DNA from 2 places in the Rhodococcus sp. 06-1460-1B genome. Region 2 is predicted to be linked to the other one. Evidence: predicted binding sites of a transcription regulator. Region 2 holds the regulator's gene; the other holds the start of a gene.
The links. Region 2 encodes LexA, which represses DNA repair genes until DNA is damaged. Its sites were predicted from a motif close to CGAACANNTGTTCG; they were not measured.

Region 1: the regulator LexA is predicted to act here: its motif matches at 4,551-4,564, upstream of CH268_RS03290 (HNH endonuclease signature motif containing protein).

Annotation. Positions count from the first base shown of each region.
Region 1 is NZ_NOYS01000006.1:271,249-277,458, reverse strand. Features, by position in the region: gene CH268_RS03310 (DUF6286 domain-containing protein) at 1-327, shown strand, start outside; gene CH268_RS03305 (hypothetical protein) at 341-940, shown strand; gene CH268_RS03300 (endonuclease/exonuclease/phosphatase family protein) at 933-1,913, opposite strand; gene CH268_RS03295 (lipase family protein) at 1,928-3,226, opposite strand; gene CH268_RS03290 (HNH endonuclease signature motif containing protein) at 3,287-4,534, opposite strand; gene CH268_RS03285 (molybdopterin-dependent oxidoreductase) at 4,771-6,000, shown strand; gene lppU (LppU family putative lipoprotein) at 6,107-6,210, shown strand, end outside.
Region 2 is NZ_NOYS01000018.1:13,019-19,228, forward strand. Features, by position in the region: gene hrpA (ATP-dependent RNA helicase HrpA) at 1-3,019, shown strand, start outside; gene nrdR (transcriptional regulator NrdR) at 3,032-3,496, opposite strand; gene CH268_RS06100 (hypothetical protein) at 3,596-3,985, opposite strand; gene lexA (transcriptional repressor LexA) at 4,385-5,068, shown strand; gene CH268_RS06110 (acyl-CoA dehydrogenase family protein) at 5,148-6,210, opposite strand, start outside.

The DNA of each region.
Region 1 (6,210 bases), on a different contig from region 2:
GCCGTCGTCATCGGATTCGTTCTCGTGTTCGTGGCAATTCGCCCACGTCGTCGCACCCACCGTGCTCTCACCGAGCAGGGCGTCTGGCTTCGTAAGGGCGACGTCGCTGCCGTCGCGCGATCTGCCGCCCTGGACAGTGTCGGCGTCGACACCGCGTCCGCCAAGGCGGGCAACAAGAAGGTCACCGTCGCCGTATCCACCGTGGCCGGTACCGACACCTCGGCTCTCAAATCCGCGGTCGTGACGTCCGTGGACGACGCCCTCCGCCCACTCGCGTCGGCACCCAAGGTGCGCACCCGAGTGCGAACGACAGGACAGGCCTCATGAAAGGACAGCAGCTGTGAAACGTGCAACCGCATCGCTCGACCGCACCGGCACAGCCGTCGTCGGGCTGGCTCTGATCGCTCTCGGCGGCGGAGCCATCGCGTGGGAACGCGGCGAGCTTCCCGGCCGCGAGCGGCTGGACGCCGCGTTCGTCGACACCGCCGTCGACGCCGGTTGGTGGCCCTGGGCTCTCGGCGTAGCCGCTGTCGTGCTGATCCTGCTGGGTCTGTGGTGGTTGCTCGCGCACCTGCCGCGCCGATCGGTCGGGACCGTGGCCTTCGGATCCACGTCGGCCGAGGTCACGAACGTGGACGGAGAGCAGGTCGACGGCAGGCTCAGCGTCGACCTCGGCACCGCCGCCCGTAGTGCAGCCAAGTCGCTGGCAGGTCACGATGGAATCGTCTCGGCCTCCGGTCGCTCTGTCTCGGACAGGGGACAGCGCGTGGTCGAGATCGTCGCGACGCTCGACCCAGCCGTAACGACCCTCGAGCAGGTCTCCGACGCCGCAGCACGGACCCGTGACGACATCGTGACCTCACTCGACGGAACTCCAGCCAAGGTGCGAATTCTGTTGCAGTGCGGCAAGTCTCGCAAGCAGTCGGCGCGCGTCAGCTGACTCCGGCGAACTCGATCTCCCCGATCAGACCGTGGTGGTCCGATCCCGGGAGGTCGATTCTTTCCAGTGATCGGGCGTGCCCGGAATTGGTGAGAATGTGGTCGATGCCGACGACGGCCGGAGTGCCTTTGTCCGTGGGATAGGTCGGTATCAGCCCCATCCCCAATTGTGCTGCAGCGTCGGAATATCCGGCATCGAGTAGATTCCTGAACTTCTTGTGCGAATACGTGGTGTTGAAATCACCGCTGACGATGACGGGACCGCTCGCAGACACCGCCTCGAGATCGCTACGGAGCGTGTCCAACTCGGCGGTCCAGATATCGGCCGGGGTGACGTATGCGGGGCCGGGATGGACGGCCAGCAGCGTCACTGGCTCCGATCCGGGAACGTCGACGGAGGTGGCCAGGTTCACCGGCCCGTAGCCGGCGAGTTCGCGGTTGTCGGACAGCGGTGTGCGACTGTAGATTCCGGCACCTCCGCCACCCGTCGGCAACGCTCGCAGGTAGCTGTACGGAAAGAGTTGCTCCATGCCGGCATCCCGTAGCCCGAGCACCGACGCATCGGTCAGCTCTTGGATCGTCACGACGTCGACGGCGTTGTCGCGTGCCGATCCGACGACCACCGACGGATCGGCGCTGCCCACCATCAGGTTGGCCTGCATCACCCGCAGCCGGACGGCATCGCCGCTCGCCTCGTCCTGGGATGCCGCGTCGGCCACGTACAGAGGTGCGTACGCCACTGCGGCTGCTGCCAACACGACCGCGGACACCGCCGCCAGAATCCATTGCCTACCGATCAGCGCGACGACGGCACCGACCACGACGGCGACGAGCATCAGGGGAACGAACGATGCCAGCGCGATCAGAACGTTGATGCGGGTGTCGGTGTAGTACGCCCCCATCGCGACGAGTCCGGTGACGATGCCCAGCGTCGCGATCGTTCCGGTGAGAATCCGTACCCAGGTTCGCTGCATCGCACCGAGAGTAGCTACGCCCTGACGCCGACGGTCAATGCTCGGACGGTTGTCCAGGTCAGAGACATCAAGCCCCGTACAGCCGCGAACGAGAACGCCGTCGACCACACCGTTCTGGTCGCCGGTTCGGCAACAGGAAGGCCGGCAAAGCGATCGGCCAGCCAGTCGAGGGTCAGGGGCGCACTGAGCGGATGCAGCGACAGGTGCTCGCTCAGCCGATCTCGCAGGTAGGTCACGTGTGCGCCGGCTTCGAGATACCGATCGACCTGGCCGTCGACGTCGTCGACGGCAATGATCTGGTCGTGCACGGCCTGCACGACCAGCAGCGGCACCGACGGCGCAGTGCGACCGGGCTGGATGTCCTGGAACACCTGCACGATCTCGGGTAGGGCGAGCAGGTCGGCAAGCGGAATGTCGATGTAGTTGTCGAGATCGTGCCGAGCCAGCCGCCTGACGGCGCGAACCGTCGTCATCGATTCGACGGAATCGAGAATGCGCATTCCGTCCTCGCTGACGTACTGACGCACCACGCGATCGAGATCGGGGTAGGTGCGTCGCAGTCCCGCGACAACAAGCGTCGGCAGAGCCGCGTGCAGCGTCGCGTTGAGCCTGGTGAACGCAGAACCCGGATCGCCGACGGGGGAGCCGAGGGCGGCACCGACGAGCTCGAGCTCCGGTGCGTATTCGGGGGCCATCTCCGCGGCCCACGACGTCGCGAGCCCGCCGCCCGAATATCCCCACAATGCGACGGGTGTGCTCTCGTGCAGTTCCAACGACTCGAACGACAGCGCCGCGCGGATCGCGTCGAGTGTGCAGAATCCTGGTTCCTGCGGCGACCCCCAATGTCCGTCCGGTCCCTCGTGGTCGGGGATCGAGATGGTCCATCCGCGGCGCAGGGCATGCAGAACCAGCAGAAACTCGAACTGGGGAACTGCGCCGAGGGCCTTCGAGCCGCGTCGAAGCGCGTAGGACGGAAAACACGAGGACGCGACGCCGTCGATGGCGCACTGGTACGAGAGCAACACCGGTTCGCCATTCTGCGGTCGCAGCACCGTCGTCACACTGGCCTGCGGTATACCGCCCAGATCGGCGGTTCGGTAGAGCAGCTGCCATGCGTCGACTCGCTGTCGCACGTGGCCGAACATCGCGACCTCGACCGGCCTCACCTTGAGAATCGTCCCCGGTAGAGCCGTTTCGTAGCCCTCGGGCGCGGCGTAGAACGGGTCGTTCTCCGGCCTGGTCGCATCCTCACAGCTCGGCCATTGTTCCACCGGCCAGGACTGTTCGTCCGCCATCGATCTGTCGACGCTCATATCCCACCGCTTCTTGTCCGAGTCTCTTCGTCACACTAACTTGCCCTGAACGGCCCCTTTTCATGCAGCCTGCTGCCAGTTGGTGATCAGAACGTCGGTCGCGTAGCTCAGGTCGAGGCCTTCCCCGCCCCAGTTCGGGACAATGGCGTCGGGTTCGATGTGCTGATATTGCCGCCGGAGGACCTCCGCGTCTCCGGACAGCGCCGGCGCATGAACCATCTTTGCTCCCGATGGGTGCCGGAACGTGAATCGTTGGTTGCCGAGGGATTCGATGAGGAAGTAGCCGTCGTGCAGTGCTCGATGGTGTTCGCCGCACAGGAGAACCAGGTTGTCGAGCGACGTCGCACCTCCCCGCGAGCGGTAGGTGACGTGGTGAGCATGCAGAAACCGGGTGCGCCCGCACCCGGGCACCGAGCAGCATCGATCGCGAATGATCAACTGACGCAACTGGGTTCGACTCGGAGCTTTGGCCGTGGTACTCCACCGCACAGTTTTTCCCAGCCGGCCGTGACCGACGACTCGCATGACCGACGAACACAACACCTGGGCGAGAGTTTCGTCGTCCAGACCAGGTCCGTCGTCGAAATGAGCATGATCGCACCCTGCTTCGCTGCTGTCTCCGAGGTGTACCAACACTTCCGCGGCAGGTGAGACGACCGGCGAATCGATGGCGTCACACACCATCTCCGCCATTGCGACGAGCGCAGGGGCGGGGTTCGGCGGTGCCGGGGCCGACCGGTCACCCTCGGATTCCACCTCCGTGCGAGTGCGCTCGTACTCGGCCCTGGTCACGGCGGCCAGAAATCGCTTGCCGTCCTCGGGCCGAAAGCGCGCCGTCACCACGAGCGAGCCGTCCTCGTCGTCCCAGCGCCACCGTCCCACACACGGATCGAGGTCGACACCGTTGCCCCTGGTCGGCCTCATCGCCTTCTTCAGACCACGGCAGAGACGTTCGATGTGCGCGGCGGGTGCATCGAGCGCCTTCTGCAACAGTGACGCTTCGTTGTCGGCAGTAGCGACACGGGTCATCGCGCGCACCTTCGAGTACGACACCGTGCCGCTCAGGTACGCAGAGGTGATCAGGGGCAGCTCTCGCATCGCCTTGGCCACCCGTACCTGCTCACGGGCAGTGTGCAGATCGACTCCCGCGCGCCAGGACAACCAGTGCGCACAGGACCTCGTCTCCCACGCGGCCCACCCACGTCGAGCATCGAACTCACCGACCAGGATCAGATACTGCGCAGATGCAGCCGCGATCTGGCCCGCCAGCGCGCATATCTCCGTCTCGATGTCTGCAATCTCGACCATGAATGCCCCCACTCGTCGAATGTATGTTCGACGAACAGTACGACGAGGCACCGACAAGAACGGCGAGAAACCGACGCACCCGTCCCCGCGGGGACGTCGTCGGGGTTGCTTTCTCGCCCACGGGCCCGATACTGAGCAGCAGATGCTGGATCCGACGGAAAGTGGGTGTGGCCATGAGCGGTTCGGAACAGGAAGGGGAACTCGCCTCCACACATCCGGGACGGGTCGGGCAGCGAATGCCATACATGGCCGACGCACCCAACCCGCTCGCGCGCTTTCGCAGTCCGCTGCGCAGCACGTGGTTGACGTCGGTGTTCGGCGCGGTGCTGCTCGTTGCGCTGCCGATCGTGATTCTGACGGGCCTACTGTCCTACAGCGCGTACGGGCCGCAGTTCGGCCAGGCCAAACCAGGTGCCGTCGGGTGGTTGCGCTTACCGTTCTTCGACTGGCCGACGAACCCAGCCTGGCTGTACCAGCTGACGCAGGGCGTGCACGTCGGGCTGGGCCTGATCATCGTCCCGCTCGTCATCGCCAAGCTCTGGTCGGTGATGCCCAAGCTCGTCGAACTGCCGCCGGTGCGGTCGCCGGCACATGCACTCGAACGACTGTCGCTGCTGGCACTCGTCGGAGGCCTGCTGTTCGAGATCGTGACCGGCGTGCTGAACATCCAATACGACTACGTGTTCGGCTTCGACTTCTACGCCGCTCACTACTTCGGTGCCTGGGTGTTCATCGCCGGATTCCTGGTGCACCTCGGCCTCAAGGTGCCGCTGATGTGGCGGACCCTTCGATCGGAATCGTTGATGGACGTCTTGCGCGCCCGCAACGAAGCGCCGAGCCGGCCACACCAGACCATGAGCCGACGCGGTGCGATCGGATTGGTCGCCGCCGGAATGGGTTTCGTGGCCGTGTTGACGGTGGGGCAGACCGTCGGCGGCGTCCTACGCAAGGCAGCAATTCTCCTTCCGCGGGGACGGTCGTACGGCGACGGGCCCAACGACTTTCAGATCAATCGCACTGCCGAGGCGGCCGGGGTCACCGAAGAACAGACGGGCGCAGACTGGACACTGTCCGTCGAAAGTACTTCGGAGAACATGGAACCGGTGGTTCTCTCCCGCGGCAGGCTGCTGTCGATGACTCAGCACACCGCCGAACTTCCCATCGCCTGTGTCGAAGGATGGTCGACCACGCAGAGTTGGACGGGCGTTCCGTTGGCCGAACTCGCAGCATTGGCAGGTGTACCCGCACCCAGGTCCGCGGAAGTCATCTCGATAGAACAGGGTGGCCCATTCGGTCGTGCTGTGCTGCAGGGTATTCAAGCGCTCCATCCCGATTCACTGTTGGCATTGAAAGTCAACGGCGTCGATATCTCGCTCGATCACGGCTACCCGGCACGTGTCATCGTTCCCGCGCTTCCCGGTGTGCACAACACCAAGTGGGTGGCGCGCATCGTGTTCCGTTCGTGACTTTGCAAAACCGCCCGGATGGTCGAGAATCTTTCATCGGTGGCCCGCGGGGCTGCCGACGAAGGAATGCTCCTTCGCCTGGACGAGTCCAAAAGGTCATGCCACGATGCACGCACTATCTCGAGGCCTTCTCGCCGCGGGTGCAGCCCTCACGCTGATGCTCGCCGCGGGCTGTTCGTCGTCCGACGCCGGCACCGCCGTTGCCGCAGA
Region 2 (6,210 bases):
CTTGGTGTTCCTGTCCGGTGAACGCGAAATTCGCGATACCGCGGACGCGCTGGCCGATCGCAATCTCCGCAACACCGAGATCGTGCCGCTGTATGCCAGACTCTCTGCCGCCGAACAGCATCGGGTGTTCTCACCGCACTCGGGACGCCGGGTCGTGCTGTCGACGAACGTGGCAGAAACGTCGCTGACGGTACCCGGCATCCGCTACGTCGTGGACCCGGGCACCGCGCGCATCTCGCGATACTCGTTGCGCACCAAGGTGCAGCGGCTGCCCATCGAACCGATTTCACAGGCGTCTGCGCGCCAGCGGGCGGGTCGCTGCGGACGCGTCGCCGACGGGATCTGTATCCGGTTGTACTCGGCGGAAGACTTCGAGTCTCGTCCGCAGTTCACCGAGCCGGAGATTCTGCGCACCAATCTGGCCTCGGTCATTCTGCAGATGACCGCGCTCGGATTGGGCAAGATCGACGCGTTTCCCTTCGTCGAGCCGCCGGATCCACGCAGCATCCGCGACGGTATCGGCTTGCTGGAAGAACTCGGAGCACTGAAGCCGGCCACGAAGGACGGCACTGCCGAGCTCACCCCGATCGGCCGCGAACTGTCCGCCCTTCCTGTCGATCCACGAATGGCACGAATGTTGGTCGAGGCCAACGGCAACGGATCGCTTCGTGACGCGCTGGTGGTGGTGGCGGCGTTGTCGATTCAGGACGTGCGGGAGCGTCCCGCCGAGCACCAACAGGCTGCAGACGAGAAGCATGCCCGTTTCGCCGTCGAGAATTCGGACTTCCTGGCGTACGTGCAGCTGTGGAAGTACCTGCGGCAGCAGCGAGACGAGCTGTCTTCCAATCAGTTCCGACGCATGTGCCGCACCGAGTTCCTGCACTACCTGCGGATCCGCGAATGGCAGGACCTGCACGGACAACTCCGCCAGATCACTCGCGGCCTCGGATGGACGGTGCCCGACGCAGAGTCGAGCGAGAACGCACTGCATCAGTCCCTGCTGTCGGGCCTGCTCTCGCACGTCGGCCTCAGAGAGGGCGACAAGCGTGATTTTCTGGGTGCCCGCGGAGCACATTTCGCGATCTTCCCCGGGTCAGGTCTGTTCAAGAAGCCACCGCGCTGGGTCATGGCTGCAGAACTGGTCGAGACCGGACGATTGTGGGGCCGGATGGCCGCCCGCATCGAACCGGAATGGGCCGAACGGTTGGCACCGCATCTGGTGAAGCGCACGTATTCCGAACCACACTGGTCGATCAAACGGGAATCGGCGCTGGCCTACGAACGGGTGACGTTGTACGGCATTCCGTTGGTGACGCAGCGCCCGGTCAACTATCACCGCATCGATCCCGAGGCGTCTCGCGAGCTCTTCATCAGGCATGCACTGGTTCAGGGCGAATGGAAGACCCAGCACGGGTTCTTTCACAAGAACAGGGCTCTGCTCGACGACGTCGGCGAGCTCGAACATCGTGCTCGCCGACGGGACATCGTCGTCGACGACGACGCACTGTTCGATTTCTACGACGCTCGCATCGCCCCGGAAGCCGTGTCTGCGCGACACTTCGACACCTGGTGGAAGAAGGCCCGCCGGCAAGATCCGTCCCTGCTCGACTTCACTACGGACACCGTCGTCAACTCGGACGCCGCGTCGGTACTGACGGGTGCGTATCCGGACGCGTGGCGACAGGGTGACATTCAATTCCCACTGACGTATCAATTCGAGCCCGGCACGGCCGCTGATGGCGTCACCGCGCGGATTCCCATCGCACTGCTCGCTCAGGTACAGCCGGTCGGCTTCGACTGGCTGGTGCCCGGGATGCGCGCCGAGCTCGTCACCGCCTTGATCAAGACTCTACCGAAGGCATTGCGACGCAACGTGGTTCCGGCTCCGGACTTCGCTGCGGCAGCGTTGGCAGTGATGAAACCGCGGGCCGAAACACTCGTGACGGCTCTGGCCCGAGAACTCTCACGGGCCGCACAGTGCCACATCACCGCGAAGGACTTCGACACTGCGGCGCTACCCGATCACCTGCGAATGACGTTCGCCGCGGTCGACCCGTCCGGGACCGTGCTCGGCAGCAACAAGGATCTGACTGCGCTGCGCGCCGGTCTGGCCGGTGAGGTCGGCCGACAGGTCGCACGTGCGGTCGGCGACGCGGAGCGCGCCCCGACGCTGGCGTGGACCTCGGGCACGTTGGGCCGCTTGGAACCCACGGTCACCCGAGACGTGGGCGGGCAGAAGGTCACCGGGTACCCGGCGTTGGTACCCGAGGGTTCGGGCGTGGCGGTGCGAGTGCTCAGTACCCCCGCCCAGCAACGAGCAGCCATGCGCGCGGGCACCCGCACTCTGCTGCTCGCTACGGCACCGAAGGGAACGAAGGCGCTGTTGGCCGGGCTGCCGACCGCCGAACGTCTTGCGCTCGGCCAGAACCCGTACGGCGGCGTCGATGCGCTGCTCGAGGAATGCCGTGCGCTCGCTGTGGAAGAAGCGATGGACGCGCACGGCGGACCGGTTCGCGATCCGGCCGAGTTCGACAAGCTCAGGGCACTGGTGGACGCGGAGGTTCCGCGGCGTACTGCTGCTGTTCTCGCACTGGTTCGACCGGTCCTGACGGCCGCGTTGGCTCTGTCGGCCCAGTTGCAGACCGCATCGGGTGAGCCGGCCGACGATGTCCGAGAACAGCTCGACGGCTTGATCTTTCGCGGTTTCGTCACCGAATTCGGTTCTCGACGGTTGGCAGATCTGCCACGCTATCTCGCTGCGGCGACGAAGCGGCTGTCCACTCTGCCGAGCAGCGCGGGCCGCGACGCTGCGGCGATGGACGTTCTCGACCGGGTGTACGGCTCGTACGGGCGGCTGTTGGATTCGGTTCCGGAGAGCAGGAAGAACAGCCCGGGTGTGCAGGAGCTGTTCTGGATGATCGAGGAGCTGCGGGTGGGGCTGTTCGCGCAGGGAATTCGTACCGCGTATCCGGTATCGGAGAAGCGCATCGAGAAGGCGATCGCCGATCAGTCTCGCTGATCGGCCCGCGGTTCACTCGACGTCGGCGGACTCTCGATGTTTGCGGAGTTCGTGAATTTCCTTCTCGAAGTCCTCTGCCGAACTGAACGAGCGGTAGACCGATGCGAAACGGAGGTAGGCCACTTCGTCGAGATCGCGTAGCGGTCCGAGAATGGCCAGGCCCACTTCGTTGCTGGGAATCTCGGCCGAACCGGCCGCGCGAATATTGTCTTCGACTTGCTGAGCCAGCAGGTTCAGCGCGTCGTTGTCGACGTCTCTGCCCTGGCAGGCGCGACGAACTCCTTTGACGACCTTCTCCCGACTGAACGGCTCGGTCACACCACTGCGTTTCACGACGGCGAGCACGGCAGCCTCCACGGTGGTGAAGCGTCGACCGCACTCGGGGCAGGACCGGCGTCGCCGTATTGCCTGACCCTCGTCCATTTCACGCGAATCCACCACGCGTGAGTCGGGGTGCCTGCAGAACGGGCAATGCATGAGGGAGCCTCCGTCGTAGCCGATACTCCGACGACGAACGTGCGCGTCGGGGCAGTCTTCGAGGATACTCAGCCACGCTGGGCACCATGGTGCCGGTGGTCATCTGCTGGGTGCGTACTCGACGAGCGCTCCGTCGTGAACCATGACCGCGCCGGCGGGCTGAGTGGACGCGTCGGGTGTGGTCGCGCTCAGATTCGCGATGCCGATCAGACCGCCGGCCACGACGACCACAGCCAACATCCACAGAACGAGAGAGCGTGGGCGCACGGTCTGGCTCGCGAAATGGGCCGAGGTGTCGTCGAAGTCTCGATCCGCCATCTCACGATCGGTGACGTCGGTCCAGGACTCGTCCACGACAGGCAAGCACGGGCCGTTCTGCGTCCGACGCGCGTGGTTCTGCAACACGGGCCGCGAGCGCCGACGACGCTCGACGACACCGGATCGCGAACGCATACCGGCAGTGGTGGGACGATCGGTGGTGATGGTCATCGGAACCTCGTCTTCGCTCGTTGGATCGATTGTTCGATCAGGCGTTCGATGGACGCTTGTTCGAAGTTCTATCACGCGCCTCCGACAAAGTCTGTAGAAAACGCGACACGAGTCGAACAGATGTTTGATTCAACAGCTGATACACGCTAGATTCGTGTCAGAAACCACACGCCATACGAGTCGACATCATCAACTCCAGTCCGCGTGGATCGATACCGCGTAGACCGAATCCAGCCGCATCAGCAGGAGGCCGACAGCATGAAGGACGAGACCTCGACGAGGTCCATCACCGGTTCCAGTACGACGGGTTCCACGAAAGCTGGTTCCACGCGAGCCGGATCCTCGACGGTCGGCAAGGCTGCAGCCGGAAAGCCGGCTGCCGAGCCGACCCCGAAGGCCATGGAGGTGGGCACCGACATCAGTGCAGGGCTCACCGAGCGCCAACGGAAGGTGTTGGAGGTCATCCGGGCCTCGGTCACCGAGCGCGGATACCCACCCAGCATTCGAGAGATCGGCGATGCCGTGGGCCTGACGTCGACGTCGTCCGTCGCACATCAGCTTCGCACCCTCGAACGCAAGGGGTTCCTGCGGCGCGACGCCAACCGCCCTCGCGCTGTGGACGTCCGCGGACTGGACGAGGTGCAGGCCGACCAGGCCGCGGCGGCGGTGGACGGTTCGGCAGCGTCCGACGAGCAGGATCGGTTGCCGACGCCGACGTTCGTGCCGGTTCTCGGACGGATCGCCGCGGGTGGACCGATTCTGGCGGAGGAAGCCGTCGAGGACGTGTTCCCACTCCCCCGCGAGTTGGTCGGTCAGGGATCGTTGTTCTTGCTCAAGGTCGTCGGCGAGTCCATGATCGACGCGGCGATCTGTGACGGCGACTGGGTGGTGGTGCGTCAACAGTCCGTGGCCGACAACGGCGACATCGTCGCGGCGATGATCGAGGGTGAGGCCACGGTCAAGACGTTCAAGCGTTCCAAGGGTGAGGTATGGCTCATGCCGCACAACCCACTGTTCGAGCCGATCCCGGGCAACAATGCCGCCATTCTCGGCAAGGTCGTCACCGTGATGCGCAAGCTCTGAACTCTGTTCGGACACAACGAAGAAGGGCCGCAGCACAGATGCTGCGGCCCTTCTCTTCGGTCCTGAACGATGGAAAGAATCAGAGATTCAGTCCGCGACCGATGATCTCCTTCATGATCTCCGTGGTGCCGCCGTAGATGGTCTGTACCCGAGAATCCATGTACGCCTTGGCAATCGGGTACTCCTTCATGTAGCCGTACCCACCGTGCAGCTGAAGGCACCGGTCGATGAGCTTGACCTGGTTCTCGGTGGTCCACCACTTGGCCATGGCAGCTTCCTGCACGGTCAACTTGCCGTCGTTGAGCAGTTCGATGAATTTGTCGACCATGATGCGGGTGGCGGTGGTTTCGGTAGCGAGTTCCGCCAACACGAATCGCGTGTTCTGGAACTTTCCGATCGACTTACCGAATGCCTTGCGGTCACGGCAGTACTGAATGGTCATCTCCAGTGCCGATTCCATGGCCGCAGCGGCGACGACGGCAATCGAGAGCCGCTCCTGAGGCAAGTTCTGCATCAGGTAGATGAAGCCCATACCTTCTTCGCCGAGCAGGTTGGCGGCAGGAACCCGAACGTCGGTGAAGCTGAGTTCCGCAGTGTCCTGGGCCTTCATGCCGATCTTGTCGAGGTTGCGACCACGCTCGAATCCGGGCATGTCGCGCTCTACGACCAACAGGCTGAAGCCCTGGGCACCTTTCTCGGGGTCGGTGCACGCTACGACGATGATCAGATCGGCATTGATGCCGTTGGTGATGAACGTCTTCGAGCCGTTCAGTACCCAGTCGTCGCCGTCCCGAACGGCCTTGGTCTTGATGCCCTGCAGGTCGCTACCGGTACCCGGCTCGGTCATGGCGATCGCGGTGATCAGCTCACCGGAGCAGAATCCGGGCAGCCACCGCTGCTTCTGCTCGTCGTTGGCCAACTCGATGAAGTACGGCGCGACGACGTCGTTGTGCAGGGTGAAGCCGATGCCGCTGTAGCCGCCGCGGGTGGTTTCCTCGGTGACGATGGCGTTGTAGCGGAAGTCCTTGACGCCGCCGCCGCCGAACTCCTCCGGTGCGGCAGTCCCGAGGAAGCCCTGCTTGCCGGCCTCTACCCAGACGCCGCGGTCGACGATGTTCTGCTCTTCCCACTTCGCGTGATTG